DNA from 2 places in the Telluria sp. AIW5 genome. Region 1 is predicted to be linked to the other one. Evidence: predicted binding sites of a transcription regulator. Region 1 holds the regulator's gene; the other holds the start of a gene.

Region 1 (7,705 bases):
GGGTCAGTTCGAGTCCGGACGCCATGCGTGATCAGGTCTTTCTGTGAACCGAGCGTTGTTTGATACGTCTGGCAAGTTTTTTGCTTTCCCAATTCGTTTATACTTCCAGAATGAGTGTAACCGATGAAAAAACAATGCTGAACAGTTTTGACGAGAACCAGTCGCGGCGCGTGCTCGCGCTGGCGCGCGAAACCCTGGCCATCGAGGCCGATGCCATCCACGCGCTGGACGCACGACTGGATGCCGACGACAGCGTCGCGCGCGCGGTCGCCCTGATGTACGCCTGCAGCGGCCGCGTGGTCGTCTCGGGCATGGGCAAGTCCGGCCACATCGCGCGCAAGATCGCGGCGACCCTGGCCTCGACCGGCACCCCGGCCATGTTCGTGCACCCGGGCGAAGCCGCCCACGGCGACCTGGGCATGGTGACCAGCAAGGACGTGTTCATCGCGATTTCGTATTCCGGCGAATCCTCCGAATTGATGGACATCCTGCCAGTGGTAAAACGCATGGGCACGCCCCTGATCGCGATGACCGGCAAGCCGAACTCCCGTCTCGCGCTCCTGTCGGATGTCCACCTCGACGTGTCGGTGGCCAAGGAAGCCTGCCCGCTGAACCTGGCGCCGACCGCCAGTACCACGGTCACGCTGGCCCTCGGCGACGCGCTTGCGGTGGCGCTGCTCGACGCCCACGGCTTTCGCGAGGAAGACTTCGCACGCTCGCATCCGGGCGGCGCGCTGGGCCGGCGCCTCTTGACCCACGTGCGCGACGTGATGCGCAGCGGCGAGGCGATTCCGGCGGTGACGCCCGACACGCCGCTCACCCGCGCGCTGCTGGAAATCAGCCAGAAGGGCATGGGCATGACCGCCGTGGTCGACCCGGACTTCAAACCGCTCGGCGTGTTCACCGACGGCGACCTGCGCCGCCTGATCGAGCGCATGCAGGACTTTTCGAATGTGACCATCCGCGACGTCATGCACGTCGGCGCGCGCACCGTGCACCCCGAGCAGCTGGCGGTGGACGCGGTGGCGATCATGGAAGAATTCCGCATCAACCAGATGCTGGTGGTCGACGAAGCGGGCCTGCTGGTCGGCGCCCTGCACATCCACGACCTGACCCGCGCAAAGGTAATCTGATGACCCCGCTTGCACACATGGAGCGCGCCGCGCGCGTCAAAGTCATGATCTTCGACGTCGACGGCATCCTGACCGACGGCAGCCTGACCTACGGGCCGGACGGCGAAATCACGAAAACCTTCAACGTGCTCGACGGCCTGGGCATCCAGCTGCTGCAAAAGACGGGTGTGATTACCGCCATCATCAGCGCGAGAAAATCGCCGATCGTGCTGGCGCGTGCGCGCGACCTCGGCATCAACCACGTCTGGCAGGGCCACCAGGACAAGCGCGTCGCGTTTGCCGAACTGCTCGAACAGACCGGCTTCACGGCCGAGCAGTGCGGCTATATCGGCGACGACGTGATCGACCTGCCGCTGCTTGCCAAGGTCGGCTTTGCCGCGACGGTGCCGACCGGGCACCCGGAAGTGCAGCACCGCGCGCATTACGTCACCAAAGCCGGCGGCGGGCGCGGCGCCGTGCGCGAAGTGTGCGACATGGTGCTGCGCGCGCAGGGCAAGTACGAAGAGGCGCTCGCGCCTTATTTCGCATAGTTCGCATGGGCGTGACACCATGGCGACCTACGTGAACAAACGGACCGCACACCGCTGGCGCATGCTGGCGCTGATGGTAACGGCCGTGTTCTTCGCCTTCGGCAGCTTCTGGCTGCTGCAGGCGATCCAGACCGGGGACACGGCAGGCGCCGGCAACAACCTGAACGAGCCCGATTACATCGTCGAGAACTTCAGTTTCGTGCGCATGACCGAAACCGGCGTGCCGCGCTACGTGATGTCCGGCGCGCGCCTGGCCCACCATCCCGACAACGACGTCTCCGAAGTATCGAAGCCGATCGTCGAGAGCATGGCGCCGGGCCGCCCGCGCATGACCATGCACGCCGACCGCGGCCAGGTCTATCACGCCGAAAACCGCGTCGAGTTGATGGGCAATGTCGACATCGCGCGCCCGGCCACGCCCAAGAGCGAAGCACTGCGCGCGCGCACCGAGGCGCTCACCCTGCTGGCCGACGACGAGGTCGTCAAGACGAAACTTCCGGTGCAGATGACCCTCGGCGCCGCCTCGGTCAACGGGGTCGGCATGGTGGCCGAGAACCCGACCCAGAAGCTGCACCTCGGCGGGCGTGGCCAGATCGTCTATCCGCCGCGCCAGCACGCCGCACCCACCCAATAACAGGAACGAGCCCTAATGAAAACCCTTCTCGCCGCCGCCTTCCTTTCCTTGCTCTCGCTATCGGCTTCCGCCGAGCGCGCGGACTCGCTGAAGCAGGCCGTCATCAACTTCGATTCGCTCGACGTCGACGAAGTCACGCAGACGCGCATCCTGACCGGCAACGTCATCCTCACGCGCGGCACCCTGATCATGAAGTCGGACCGCGCACTGGTGAAGGAAACGCCGGAAGGCTACATGAGCGTGACGCTCACTTCCGGCCCGGGGCGCGTGGCGACCTTCCGCCAGAAGCGCGACGGCGGACCCGACCTGTGGATGGAAGGCCAGGCCGAGCGCATCGAATACGACGAGCGCCAGGAGCTGGTCAAGCTGTTCTCGAAGGCGATCGTCAAGCAGCTCGAAAACGGGCGGCTGACCAACGAGCTCGATGGCGCCTACATCTCCTACGACAGCCGCAAGGAAGTGGCGACCGTGCGCAACGACGCCAGCGGCGAGAGCAAGCTTGGCGGCGGGCGCGGGACGCTGATCATCGCACCGCGCCGCGGCGCGCCTGGCGCACCTGCGGCAGCGGTTCCCCCGGCCGGCGCGCCGGCGGCCAAGGCTGCGCCTGCATCGGCACCTTCATCGACGCCGGCAGCGCCAGTAGCAGGAAAGCGATAATGAAAGAAGCAAGCGACAAGCGCAGTACCCTGGTCGTGCGGGGGCTGCAGAAAAGTTACGGCAAGCGCCTGGTGGTGCGCGACGTGTCGCTCGAAGTGGGTTGCGGCGAAGTCGTCGGCCTGCTCGGGCCGAACGGCGCCGGCAAGACCACCTCGTTCTACATGATCGTCGGCCTGGTGCCGTCGGACGCCGGCGCCATCGAAATCAACGGCACCGATATTTCGAGCCTGCCGATCCACCGGCGCGCGGTACTCGGTTTATCCTACCTGCCGCAGGAAGCCTCGGTGTTTCGCAAGCTGACGGTCGAGGACAACATCCGCGCCGTGCTGGAGCTGCAGCGCGACGACAACGGCAAGGCACTGACCAAAGCCGCCATCAACGACCGGCTCGACTCGCTGCTGGCCGAACTGCAAATCGAGAAGCTGCGCGAGAACCCGGCGCTGTCCTTGTCGGGCGGCGAACGGCGCCGCGTCGAGATCGCGCGCGCGCTCGCCACCAATCCGCGCTTCGTGCTGCTCGACGAACCGTTCGCCGGTGTCGACCCGATCGCCGTGATCGAGATCCAGCGTATCGTGCGCTTCCTGAAGGAGCGCGGCATCGGCGTGCTGATCACCGACCACAATGTGCGCGAGACGCTTGGCATCTGCGACCGCGCCTACATCATCAACCAGGGCGCGGTGCTGGCGTCGGGACGCCCCGACGACATCATCGCCGACGAGTCGGTGCGGCGCGTCTACCTGGGCGAACACTTCCGCATGTAGCAAGCCTGTAGCAAAACACGGAACCCAAGCGGCACATGAAACAATCCCTGCAACTCCGGACTTCGCAGCACCTGGCGCTCACGCCGCAGCTTCAGCAGTCGATCCGCCTGCTGCAGCTGTCCACGCTCGAACTGCACCAGGAGATCGAGCAAATCCTGTCCGATAATCCGCTGCTCGAGCGGCTCGACGATCCGCTCGACCACTCGGTGCGCCTGCTGGCCGACGGCGCGCTCAACGCCGCGCCGGCGCAAGGCGAGGCGCCGGCGTCGAATGCGGAAGAGGGCGCCCCCGCAGCCGCGGATGGTGCCGACGGCCTTGACGGCGGCGGCGAGGTCGAACGCGGCGAGTCCGACGCGGACTGGGGAGAGTTGTCACGCGCGTCGAACGCCGACGGCGACGACGATGGCCGTCCGCAGCTGGGCGCTATCGGCGTGACCTTGCGCGAGCACCTGACGGAGCAGATCCGGGTGACCGGCGTGACGGCGCGCGACCGGGCCCTCGCCGAACTGGTGATCGACGCCATCGACGACAACGGCTACCTGGAAGAGCAGCTCGACGAGATCCACGCGCGCCTGCCGGAAGAGCTGGAAGTCGAGATCGACGAACTGCGCTGCGCGCTGGCGATGGTGCAAAGCCTCGATCCGGTCGGCGTCGGTGCGCGCAGCGCGTCCGAGTGCCTGGCGCTGCAGATCCGCGCCATGCCGGGCGTGCCGCTGGTGACGCGGCGCATGGCTTTGAAGATCGTCGAGGGTTACCTGACCTGGTTCGCGCAGCGCGAATTCACGAAGTTGAAGAAAGCGCTCGACTGCGACGACGAAGACCTGCGCGAAGCGCAAGCCGTCATTCGCCAGTGCAATCCGCATCCCGGCGCCGCCTTTGCATCGAGCGTCTCGGACTACGTCGTTCCGGACGTTATTGTCCGCAAATCGAAGAACGGCTGGAGCGTTTCGCTGAACAACGAAGTCATGCCGCGCCTGCGCGTGAACAACGTCTACGCGAATTTGCTCAAGCAGGGAAAAGGCGAAGGCCAGATGAGCGCGCAGCTGCAGGAAGCGAAGTGGCTCATCAAAAATATGCGCCAGCGTTTCGATACGATCCTGCGTGTTTCGCAGGCAATTGTGGAGCGTCAGAAGAACTTTTTCAGCCATGGCGCGGTTGCCATGCGTCCCCTTGTGCTTCGCGAGATTGCTGATACACTGGGTCTGCACGAGAGCACGATTTCTCGCGTAACAACTCAGAAATTCATGCTGACCCCGCACGGCATGTTTGAGCTGAAGTATTTCTTCGGAAGCCATGTCGCCACCGAAGCGGGGGGCGAAGCATCGTCCACGGCGATACGGGCGCTTATCGCGCAGCTGACAGGAGCAGAGGACCCAAAGAACCCATTATCCGATAGCAAGATCGCGGAAATGCTCGGTGAACAAGGCATGGTCATTGCGCGCCGCACGGTTGCAAAATACCGCGAAGCGCTCAAGATCCCTCCCGTCAGCCTCCGCAAATCCTTGTAACAGCGGCAGCCACGCGCACTCCTTGCGCGGCCCGGCGGCCGCTATCTTCTCAAAGGAGTGTGTATGAATCTCACCATCAGTGGCCACCACCTCGACGTCACCCCCGCCATCCGTGAATACGTACAGAACAAGCTCGAACGCATCACCCGACATTTCGATCAGGTCATCGATTCCCACGTGATCCTCGCCATCGACAATCTCACCGAAAAAGACAAAAGGCAAAAGGCCGAGATTAACTTGCGCGTGTCCGGCAAGACCGTGCACGTGGAGAGTGTGGCGCAAGACCTGTATGCTGCGATCGACCTGCTCATGGACAGGCTGGATCGCCAGGTGATGAAATACAAGACGATGTTGAAGGACCATAGTCGTGAGGCGCTCAAGCGCCTGCCTGAAGGCGGAGAGCCTGCTGCGGCGCTGTAATACCGGGCACTGAGCACCGTCTGAACGAGGGCGCCGGGAGGCGCCCTTTTCACGTCTGCCTTCGGTAAAATACATGTCTCTTTCACCAGCTCACTCGCCATGACCGACCACGTCCTGACCCGCATTGCCAACGGCACCGGCACGATCACCCTCGACCGTCCCAAGGCCTTGAACTCCCTCTCGCTGGCAATGGTCCGCCGCCTGACCGACATCCTGCTGGCCTGGCGCGACGACGCCTCCGTGTCCGCGGTCGTGCTCACCAGCAGCAGCGAAAAAGCCCTGTGCGCGGGCGGCGACATCCGCTTCTTCCACGAAGCGGGGCACGCCACGCCGCTTGGGGGCAGCGCGCTGCTCGAGGATTTTTTCACCGAAGAATACGCGCTGAATCACCTGATCCATTTCTATCCGAAACCGTATATTGCGATCATGGATGGCGTGGTGATGGGCGGCGGCATGGGCATCGCCCAGGGCGGTCCGCAGGCCGGCCTGCGCATCGTCACCGAGCGCACGAAAATGGCGATGCCGGAAGTGAATATCGGCCTGTTCCCGGATGTCGGCGGCAGCCACTTCCTGTCGCACGCGCCTGGGCAGCTGGGCAATTACCTGGGCTTGACGGGATTGACGATCGGCGCGGCCGACGCTTTGTATGTCGGCCTGGCCGACGTCTTCGTGCCGGGCGCGCAATTGGGCGAACTGAATGCGCTGATCGCATCGACGCCGGGCGCGCAAGTGCCCGAGGCAATCCGCGCCTTCGCTGCGCGCTGTGCCACGGACGCGGGACAAAGCGTCCTCGAAACGCAGCGCGCCGCGATCGACCGCCACTTCGGCGCCGGTTCGGTGGCCGCGATCATGGCTTCACTGGAAGGCGATGAGAATCCGTTTGCGCAAAAGGCTTTGGGAGCGATGCGCCAGCGTTCACCGTTGATGATGTGCGTGACGCACGAGATGCTGCTGCGCGGCGCCTCACTCGACGTTGCCGACTGCCTGCGCATGGAACGCACGCTGGTGCGCCGTAATTTCGAGCACGGCGAAGTGCTGGAAGGCGTGCGCGCGCTGGTGATCGACAAGGACAACGCGCCGCGGTGGAATCCGCCGACGCTGGACGCCGTGATGGCGGACATGGTCGAAGCCTTCTTCGCGCCGGCGTGGCCGGAACACGCACACCCCTTGCGGCATTTGCGTTGATATCGGTGGCGTAACGTAGCGTGGGCTCTCGAGCCTACGCGGTCATACCTACGCTTACCGTTCGGCGTCGATTACCGCAAACGCCGATCATGTGGCGCACGCGTGGGCATGCCCACCCTACGGTAAGCCAGGGCCAACGATGAACGCAGGTGCAACGTGTCTTCTTACGACTGCTCGCGATGCCTTAACACCACGCGCTCGGTCTCGTTGAAATAGGCCGCCAGCCGCTCAGCCATGTACACCGACCGATGCTGTCCACCGGTACAGCCGACGGCCACCGTCAGGTAGCTGCGGTTATCGGTCTTGAACGAGGGCAGCCACTTTTCCACGAATTTGCAGATATCGTGCAGCATCTCGGTGGCGCTCGGCTGGGCCTCGAGGAAGGCGATCACCGGGGCGTCCTTGCCGGTCAGCGGGCGCAGCGACAGGTCGTAATACGGGTTCGGAATAGCGCGCACGTCGAACACAAAGTCAGCATCGAGCGGCACGCCGACCTTGAAGGCGAAGGATTCGAAGAACAGGGTCAGCGGTGCATGCTGGACCTCGGCCAGTTCCTTGATCCAGGCGCGGAGTTTATTCGCCGACGCCTCGGAGGTATCGATCACATGGCCCAGCTGCTCGATCGCCCCCAGGCGTTCGCGCTCTTCGGCGATGCATTCGATCAGGGTGCGGCGCGACGCCGGGTTCTCGCCCGGGCGCAGCGTATGCGACAGGGGATGGCTGCGCCGCGTTTCGGAAAAGCGCGCGACCAGCGAATGGGTGCTCGAGGTCAGGAACAGGACTTTCAGCTCGTGGCCGCTTTCTTCCAGCCTGGCCACGGTGAGCGGCAATTCCGCCAGCGACTCGGCGCTGCGGGCGTCGACGGCGACGGCCAGCT
Region 2 (7,705 bases), 2.7 Mb from region 1:
GCCCAGCGGCTCGCTCGCGCCATGGGCGGTGAGGTCGGTATCGTTCGGCAGCAGGATGCTTGATGCGACGACGATGTTCTGCGAGGCCGGCACCGGCGCTTCGATGCGCAGTGCGGCTTGCTGCGGCCCCCGTTTGACCGTGGATTTGTAGGCTGGGTAGATGAGCTCGGGATAAATGCCCGGCTCGATCGGATCGAATTTCACGGCGGTCTCCTTCATTTGATGTTGTCGATGCCGGAAATAGTAGGCCAGCCCTGCCGGGCTCACAAGCGGTCAAGGTGCGGGCTGCTCCGCAATGCGCACACTGTGTGCGATACTCGCACAAATCCCTATTTTTTTGCTCGTATGCCTACCGAAACCGACGCTCCTCTCGAACGCGACCTCGTCGCCGGCCTTGAAAAAGGCTTGAAGGTGATCGAAGCCTTCGACCAGGAACGTTCGCGCCTGACCATCGCGGAGGTCGCCGACGCGACCGGCCTGACGCGCGCCGCCGCGCGCCGCTACCTGATCACGCTGACCCACCTCGGCTACATGCGCCACGAGAACAAGCTGTTCTCGCTGACGCCGGCCGTGCTGCGCCTCGGCCAGAGCTACCTGCATTCCGCCCGCCTGCCGCGCATCGCCCAGCCGCTGCTGTACCGGCTCGCGTATTCGCTGGGGGAGGCGGCCTCGGTCGGCGTGCTCGACCATGACCAGCTGGTGTGCGTGGCGGCGGTCAGTGCGGGGCAACTGGTGTCGGCCACGCTGCAGCCGGGCACGCGGGTGCCGGCGTATTGCACGGCCAACGGTCGCATGCTGCTGGCGAGTTTGCCGCAGGTTCAAATCGAATCGTTTCTCGAACGCGCCCATCCCGAGGCGATTACCCAGCATACGATCGTGCATCGTGAGCGATTGGCGCTGGAGATTGCCCGGGCGCGGGCGCAGGGTTATGCGCTGGTCGACCAGGAGCTGGAACTGGGCCTGCGCGCGATTGCCGTACCTTTGAAGAACTTCCGCGGCGACGTGGTGGCGGCGATGAATGTCAGCGTGCACGCGGGACGGCTGCCGATCGAGCAGATGGTCGAGCGGTGTTTGCCGGCGATGATCAAGATTCAGGTGGAGCTGGGGGCGCTGCTGTAAGCCTGCCGCGCAGGGCCTGGCGGATGCACGATACGCCACCGCGCTGCGTGTTTACCGATTCGGACGGCAGGACTTTCCCTCGTACTGATACCGATTCAGCGCGTACTCCCTGCCGTTCCAGCGTTCGACCGGGAAACAGAAGCCCGGGCCGCCGACCTCGATGTCGGGCCAGCCATCCTTGCCCTTGACTGTGAGGAAGGTGGGAACGCCTGTCCCGCTTGTTACCTTTTTCCAGCCGCCATCCACCTGTTTCGACACCAGCGTGTATCCGGCGCCAGTGCTCCCGAAACAGTAAGTGCCGCCCTCGGTGATCAGGGCCTCGGGCCGTCCGTCGCCGTTCAGGTCACGCACTTCGGCGACCTCGCCCGGAGAGTAGGACGGCGTCGGGTCGTCGCAATTGCGCCACTGCTTGCCCATCAGCGTGAAACCAGCTGCCTTGAAAGCGGAGGCTTGATCGGCCGGGGAGAGGCTCGACGGCGCGCTCCTGGCCGTGACGCTGCAGGAGAGTATCGCCGCGGTAGCGATCAGCATGCGGATTTTCATGGAAACAATCGGTGAACTGCTGCCTGCATCAAGGCCCGGGGTGTGGATTGTCGGGCAATGAAGGAATTGCGCGCAGGTATTCGAACATCGATTCAAGGTCGCGGTCGGTCTTTTTCCCGATCGTCGTCCAGGGCATCACTTGCAGGATTTGTCCGGCCGGGTCATGTGGATTATGGCCGGTGCGCAGTGTCTTGATGAACTGGGCGCGGGTCAGGCCCGCAGGCCTGCCGGCATGGTCCGGGGTCAGGTTGGGCGCGGTGATGAACGGGCCGAACTGTCGCCCGCCGGACAGGTATTGGGTCGCGTCGATCATCTCGGGTTGCCCCAGGTAGGGGTCGCTCCCCGGCGCATAGGTCGGATGACTATGGCAATCGATGCAACCACCTGTGTTGACGTTGTAACTGCCCAGCCCAACGAGCGCACGGTCCTTTCCCATCATGTTCAGTTTGACGCCTTTCGGCACCAGTTCGAACCCGCGCTGGACACGGTTATCGCTGCCATCGTCGTGCCTGTCGTCCGCGAGCGAGGACCAGGCGGTGGTCGCCAGGACGGCGCTCAACAACCATGCGCCGCGGCGCAGCATCGGTGAAGTCTGCATTTGTCGATCCCCTTGTTATTCGAATTGAAGGCGGCTTGGCTGCGCATTCAATCAGTATAGTAAGAAGGGCGGCCTGTACAAGGTGAGATTGCGCCTGCCTGCCCCCCGCCAGGTACCTCGAACAACTGATTCCTTGTAACTTCCTCCACGTTTGGCATTGTGTGATGGACGACGGGCCAGGCGCTCGCATCGGAGTCGGACGACGTGGACATTTTTTCGTCGGTTGAACGGAAAAACCTGCCCGAGTTAAGACGGATTTTGAAGAAGGACACGGCTGCAGCTCGCGACAGTGATTGCTGGGGGCGCACGGCTTTGATGCTCGCGTGCGTGGAAGGCGAGCCGGGATTCGTCGAGTTGCTTTTGCCCTGGAGCGACGCCAACGCAAGCGACAGGGATGGCGAGACCGCCTTGATGCTTGCGTCCTTTGGACACCCGGGATGCGTCGAGTTGCTTTTGCCGGCCGGCGACCCGATGGCGCGCGACGCGGACGGATGGACTGCCTTGATGCGGGCTGCTTCCAGCGGCAGTGAGCGCTGCGTTGCGCTGCTCCTGCCCCATAGCGATGCGACGATGGCGACTGAATCCGGGCTCACGGCGCTTGATATCGCACCCCCGGTGTCGAACAATCAGCCGCGCCGCACCCGGCGGCGGCTCGCCCCCAGGGCGGCCAGCCCCAGCGCCATCAAGGACAACACGCCCGGCACGGGAACCATGTTCACCTGACCTTCGATGACGTCGTTCTGGCAGGTCTCGCCCCAGTGCATGGCGATCGACGTGTAGTTCAGCAGGTCGGTCGACGAGGCCAGGATCTTGAATTCCAGCGCCTGGTCCGTGGTGACCGTCCAGGTACCGACGAGGCCGGTGTCGATCACGCTCGCGGCAGCCCTGTCCACGGCCGTCGCCTGGCCATCGCGGTAATAGCAGGCGCTGGCCAGGGCGCAGCTCATGAAGGATTCGCTCATCTTGATGCCGGCGGCGTTGGTCCCGCCCGTGAGTTGATAGAGCTTGAACCTGCCGCCGGTGTTGCTGTAGCGGTCGTCGAGGCTGAAGCCGTACGACCACACGGTACCGTTGCCGGCGTTGTCGTAGACATGGTTGGCGTCGCTGCCATAAGGCGTCCAGTTCTGGGCGAGGAACACGTCGCCATAGCCGATGCCACCCGTGGTCAGATTCGCGTCGATGCCCGCGTGGCCGGCGAAGTTGGTGGAGATTCCGATCGTCAGTTGATCGCCGGCGCGGGTAATGGTCGCGCCATGGATGTAGAAGTTGCTGTCGCCGACCACGTCGCCGTAACCGTGCGAATCGCTGCCCCAGTAGGCAGCTGCGCCGGTGTCGGTGATGACGCCGGCATGGGCGCCGGCACCGGCGAGGAGAGCAGCAGCGGCGAGCGTTACCTTCAAGACGTTTTTCATGGAATCCCCAATCTGGTTTGTGTAATGACAAACAGAGCAGGAACCATGCCAGAAGTAAATATTACTTGTAAAACAGTAACTTAACTTTCTTAAGGAAATTTTTGCCGGTTCGACTGTAAAGTTTTCCGTCAGAATCAGAAGCGATCAGCTCACCAGATCAAATCGCCCCTGTTCCGTGTCCTCTCCGTCCTGCGCCGGTCCGCAAACGCCTCCAGCATGAAATCCACCATCGCCCGCGTCTTCGCCTGCAAATGGCTCCTGGTCGGAAACAGGATGTAGATATCCGCCGGCGGCGCATCCCAGTCCTCGAGCAGCAGCACCAGCCGCCCCGAGCGCAGGTAAGGCGCGGCATCCCATTCCGAGCGCAGCACGATGCCGTGCCCATCCAGCGCCCACGACAGCGCCGCCTCGCCGTCATTGGTGCTGAGTGGCCCGCGGACCTTGACCGTCTCCTGCCGCGTCCCCGAACGGAATTGCCAGCTGCCGTAAATTTCGTCGCTCTCGCGCAGCACGATGCAGCTGTGCCGGTACAGGTCGCGCGGTGAGGCCGGCAGGCCATGCGCGGCGACGTAGGCGGGGGAGGCGCACAGGAAGCGCCGGTTGTCGGCCAGCTTGCGCGCGGTGATGCGGGCGTCCGGCTGTTCGCCGAAGCGGATCGCCAGATCAAAAGCCTGCTCGACCAGGTTCACCGGCCGGTCGCTCAACTGCATCTGCACCTCGACCTCGGGATAGGCGCGCGCAAAGCGGGACAGTTCGGGCGTCACGTATTTGCGGCCGAAGCCGAGGGTGGCGTTGATGCGCAAGAGGCCCTGCGGCACCACGCTGCCGCCGGAAATCTTGCGCTCCAGCGCTTCCAGTTCGGCCACCAGGCGCTGGCCTTCGCCGAGATAGGTTTCGCCTTCCGGGGTGAGGCTCATGCGTCGCGTGGTCCGGTTCAGCAGCCGTACCCGCAGGCGCGCCTCGAGCGCGGCCAGGCGCTTGCTGACGGCCGGCGGCGTAATGCCGAGCTCCTGGGCCGCGCCCGCCAGGCTGCCGCGCCGTACCACCAGGGCAAAGAACGACAAATCGTCGAGTCCATCCATTCGTAACTCCCGCGACCGAATCAAGTTAATCAATATTCATTATACGAGTTCTTATTTCTAATATCATGGTGCTGTCCGGCAGCGATCCGGACCTGATGCATTCCATCCACCGGAGGAGACCATGAAGATCAAACTAGCCCTGCTGGCGCTTGCCGCCTGCTGTATGACCGGTACGACGACCCTTGCCCACGCCGAGAACTATCCCGCGCGGCCGATCCGCCTCATCGTGCCCTACGCACCGGCCGGCAGCGCCGATATCGTCGCGCGCCGGATTGCCGATGAATGGGCGAAAGCGGTCGGTGGCAATATCTACATCGAGAACAAGGCTGGCGCCGGCGGCAACATCGGCGTCGACGCCGTCGCCAAGGCAACGCCGGACGGGTACACGATCGGCCTGCAGACCGTCTCGCTGGCGATCAATCCCTCGCTGTTCGCGAAGATGCCCTACGACACGGTGAAGGACCTGGCGCCGATCGGCATGGTCGCGACTTCGCAGCACGTGCTCGTCGTCAACCCGGCCTTCCCCGCGAAGGACACGAAAGAACTGCTGGCCGCCGTCAAGGCCAAGCCGGGCGGCTATAACTACGGCTCGGCCGGTCCGGGCAGCACCTTCCATATGTCCGCCGAACTGTTCAAGGACGTCACCGGCGCCGACATCCGCCACATCCCGTACAAGGGCGGCGGCCCGGCACTGGTCGACACCATGGCCGGCGTCGTCGACATGAGCTTTCCGGTGCTGTCAGCCGTCGTGCCGCACGTAAAGGCCGGCAAGCTGCGCGCCATCGGCGTCACCGGGCCGACCCGTTCGCCGCTGCTGCCGAACGTGCCGACCCTGGCGGAATCGGGCGCGCCGGGCTACAGCTTCGAGACCTGGTTCATCGTGTTCGCCCCGGCCGGCACGCCGCAGCCGATCATCGACAAGCTCAACGGCGCGCTGAACAAGGCGATCTCCTCGCCGCAACTGAAAGACAAGCTGGTCAAGGACGGCTTCGACCCGATTCCCTCCACGCCGGCCCAGGCCCAGGCGCGCCTGTCCCAGGAACTCGCTTCCTGGAACAAGCTGATCAAGGCCCGCGGCATCACCGCCGACTAACCCGAATAGTCATTGAACAGGCATTGAAATGAGCAAGACCCTTTATCGCAAGCTGGTGGATGCGCATACCGTCGTGAAATTGGATGCGGACAATGTCCTGCTGTACGCCGACCTGCACCTGATGAACGAGTACACCAGTCCGCAGGCCTTCGCCGGCCTCGCCGAGCGTGGTTTGACGACGCTGTATCCGGGCCAGAACGTGGCCACCGTCAGCCACATCATTCCGACCCATGCGGACAAGCTGCGCATCATCGCGGACGGCGATTCCGCCCTCCAGGCAAGCAACCTGAAGCGCAACTGCGAGCGCCACGGCATCCCGCTGTTCGACACCAACGACCGGTTCCAGGGCATCGAGCACGTGATCGCGCCGGAGCACGGCATGATCCGTCCCGGCATGGTGGTCATCTGCGGCGACAGCCACACGACGACCTATGGCGCGCTGGGGGCGCTCGGTTTCGGCATCGGCACCACCGAGGTCGAGCACCTGCTGGCCACGCAGACCCTGGTCTACCGCATGGCCGGCGACATGCGCATCCGCATCGACGGCGTGCTGCCGCCCGGGACCACGGCCAAGGACCTGGTGCTGATGGTGATTGCCCGCATCGGCGCCCAGGGTGCGCGCGGCTATGTCGTCGAATTCTGCGGATCGACCATCGACGCGCTGAGCATCGAGGCGCGTTTTACCTTGTGCAATATGGCGGTGGAAGCGGGCGCGCGCGGCGCCCTGATCGCCCCGGACGAAACGGCGGCGCGCTATGTGCTGGACCACTGCCCGGACCTGCCCGGCGATGCGACGCTGCGCGCGCGCGCCCAGGCGCACTGGGCGCAACTGGCTTCCGATCCGGATGCCCGCTTCGACGTCGAGTACACCTTCGAGGCCGCCGGGCTGGCGCCGATCGTGACCTGGGGCACGAGTCCCGACCAGGCCATGCCGGTCACCGGCCGCGTGCCGGAAGCACGCCACGCCTCGGACACGCGCGCGCTGCAGTACGCGGGGCTGGCCAGCGGCATGCCTTTGGAAGGCATCGACATCGACCACGTGTTCATCGGTTCCTGCACGAATGGCCGCATCGAAGACCTGCGCGCAGTGGCCGAAGTCGTGGGCAGCCGCAAGGTCGCTCCCGGCGTGCGCGCGATGGTGGTGCCCGGCTCGGGCGCGGTGCGGGAGCAGGCCGAGCGCGAAGGCATCGCGGCGCAATTGATCGCGGCCGGATTCGAATGGCGCAAGCCGGGTTGCTCGATGTGCCTGGCGATGAACGACGACGTCCTCGCGCCGGGCATTCGCTGCGCTTCGACCACCAACCGCAATTTCGAAGGGCGCCAGGGCCGCGGGGCCATCACCCACCTGATGAGCCCAGCCATGGCCGCCGCCGCCGCGGTGACCGGCAAGATCACCGATGTCCGCACCCTGCTGGAGCACGCACAATGACGCACACGCTTATCGAGGGAGCCGCCGCGCCGCTCCCGATCGCCAACCTCGACACCGACCAGATCATCCCGAAGCAGTTTTTACGGGGCATCGACAAGGCGGGCCTGGACCGCGGCATCCTCTACGACCTGCGCTTCGACGCGGCCGGGGCGCCACGTGCCGGTTTCCTGCTGAACCAGCCGGCCTACGCGAACGCGCCGATCTTGTTGGGCGGCGCCAACTTCGGCTGCGGATCGAGCCGCGAGCATGCGGTGTGGGGCTTGCAGCAGTTCGGCGTGCGGGCGGTGATCGCGTCGAGCTTCGGCGAGATTTTCTATTCGAACGCCATGAACAATGGCCTCATGCTCGCCACGGTGCCGGAAGACTATATGGAACGCCTGTTCGCGCTGGCGGCGACGTCGACCAGTCCGCTCGAGGTCCGCGTCGACG

The links. Region 1 encodes sigma-54, which starts transcription at its own class of promoters, with help from an activator protein. Its sites were predicted from a motif close to TGGCANGNAANCTGCTTT; they were not measured.
Region 2: a site for sigma-54 is predicted at 3,706-3,723, ahead of AC1MEM_RS13215 (PEP-CTERM sorting domain-containing protein). Genes of this name have one in related genera too.

What each region holds. Positions count from the first base shown of each region.
Region 1 is NZ_CM155289.1:295,760-303,464, reverse strand. It holds gene AC1MEM_RS01350 (monovalent cation:proton antiporter family protein) at 1-25, opposite strand, end outside; gene AC1MEM_RS01345 (KpsF/GutQ family sugar-phosphate isomerase) at 111-1,133, shown strand; gene AC1MEM_RS01340 (KdsC family phosphatase) at 1,133-1,663, shown strand; gene lptC (LPS export ABC transporter periplasmic protein LptC) at 1,695-2,297, shown strand; gene lptA (lipopolysaccharide transport periplasmic protein LptA) at 2,313-2,954, shown strand; gene lptB (LPS export ABC transporter ATP-binding protein) at 2,954-3,715, shown strand; gene AC1MEM_RS01320 (RNA polymerase factor sigma-54) at 3,751-5,223, shown strand; gene hpf (ribosome hibernation-promoting factor, HPF/YfiA family) at 5,287-5,643, shown strand; gene AC1MEM_RS01310 (enoyl-CoA hydratase/isomerase family protein) at 5,743-6,828, shown strand; gene rapZ (RNase adapter RapZ) at 6,993-7,705, opposite strand, start outside.
Region 2 is NZ_CM155289.1:2,979,503-2,987,207, forward strand. It holds gene pcaH (protocatechuate 3,4-dioxygenase subunit beta) at 1-204, opposite strand, end outside; gene AC1MEM_RS13195 (IclR family transcriptional regulator domain-containing protein) at 346-1,119, shown strand; gene AC1MEM_RS13200 (hypothetical protein) at 1,171-1,662, opposite strand; gene AC1MEM_RS13205 (hypothetical protein) at 1,691-2,260, opposite strand; gene AC1MEM_RS13210 (ankyrin repeat domain-containing protein) at 2,465-2,983, shown strand; gene AC1MEM_RS13215 (PEP-CTERM sorting domain-containing protein) at 2,887-3,672, opposite strand; gene AC1MEM_RS13220 (LysR family transcriptional regulator) at 3,822-4,754, opposite strand; gene AC1MEM_RS13225 (tripartite tricarboxylate transporter substrate binding protein) at 4,876-5,847, shown strand; gene leuC (3-isopropylmalate dehydratase large subunit) at 5,876-7,276, shown strand; gene leuD (3-isopropylmalate dehydratase small subunit) at 7,273-7,705, shown strand, end outside.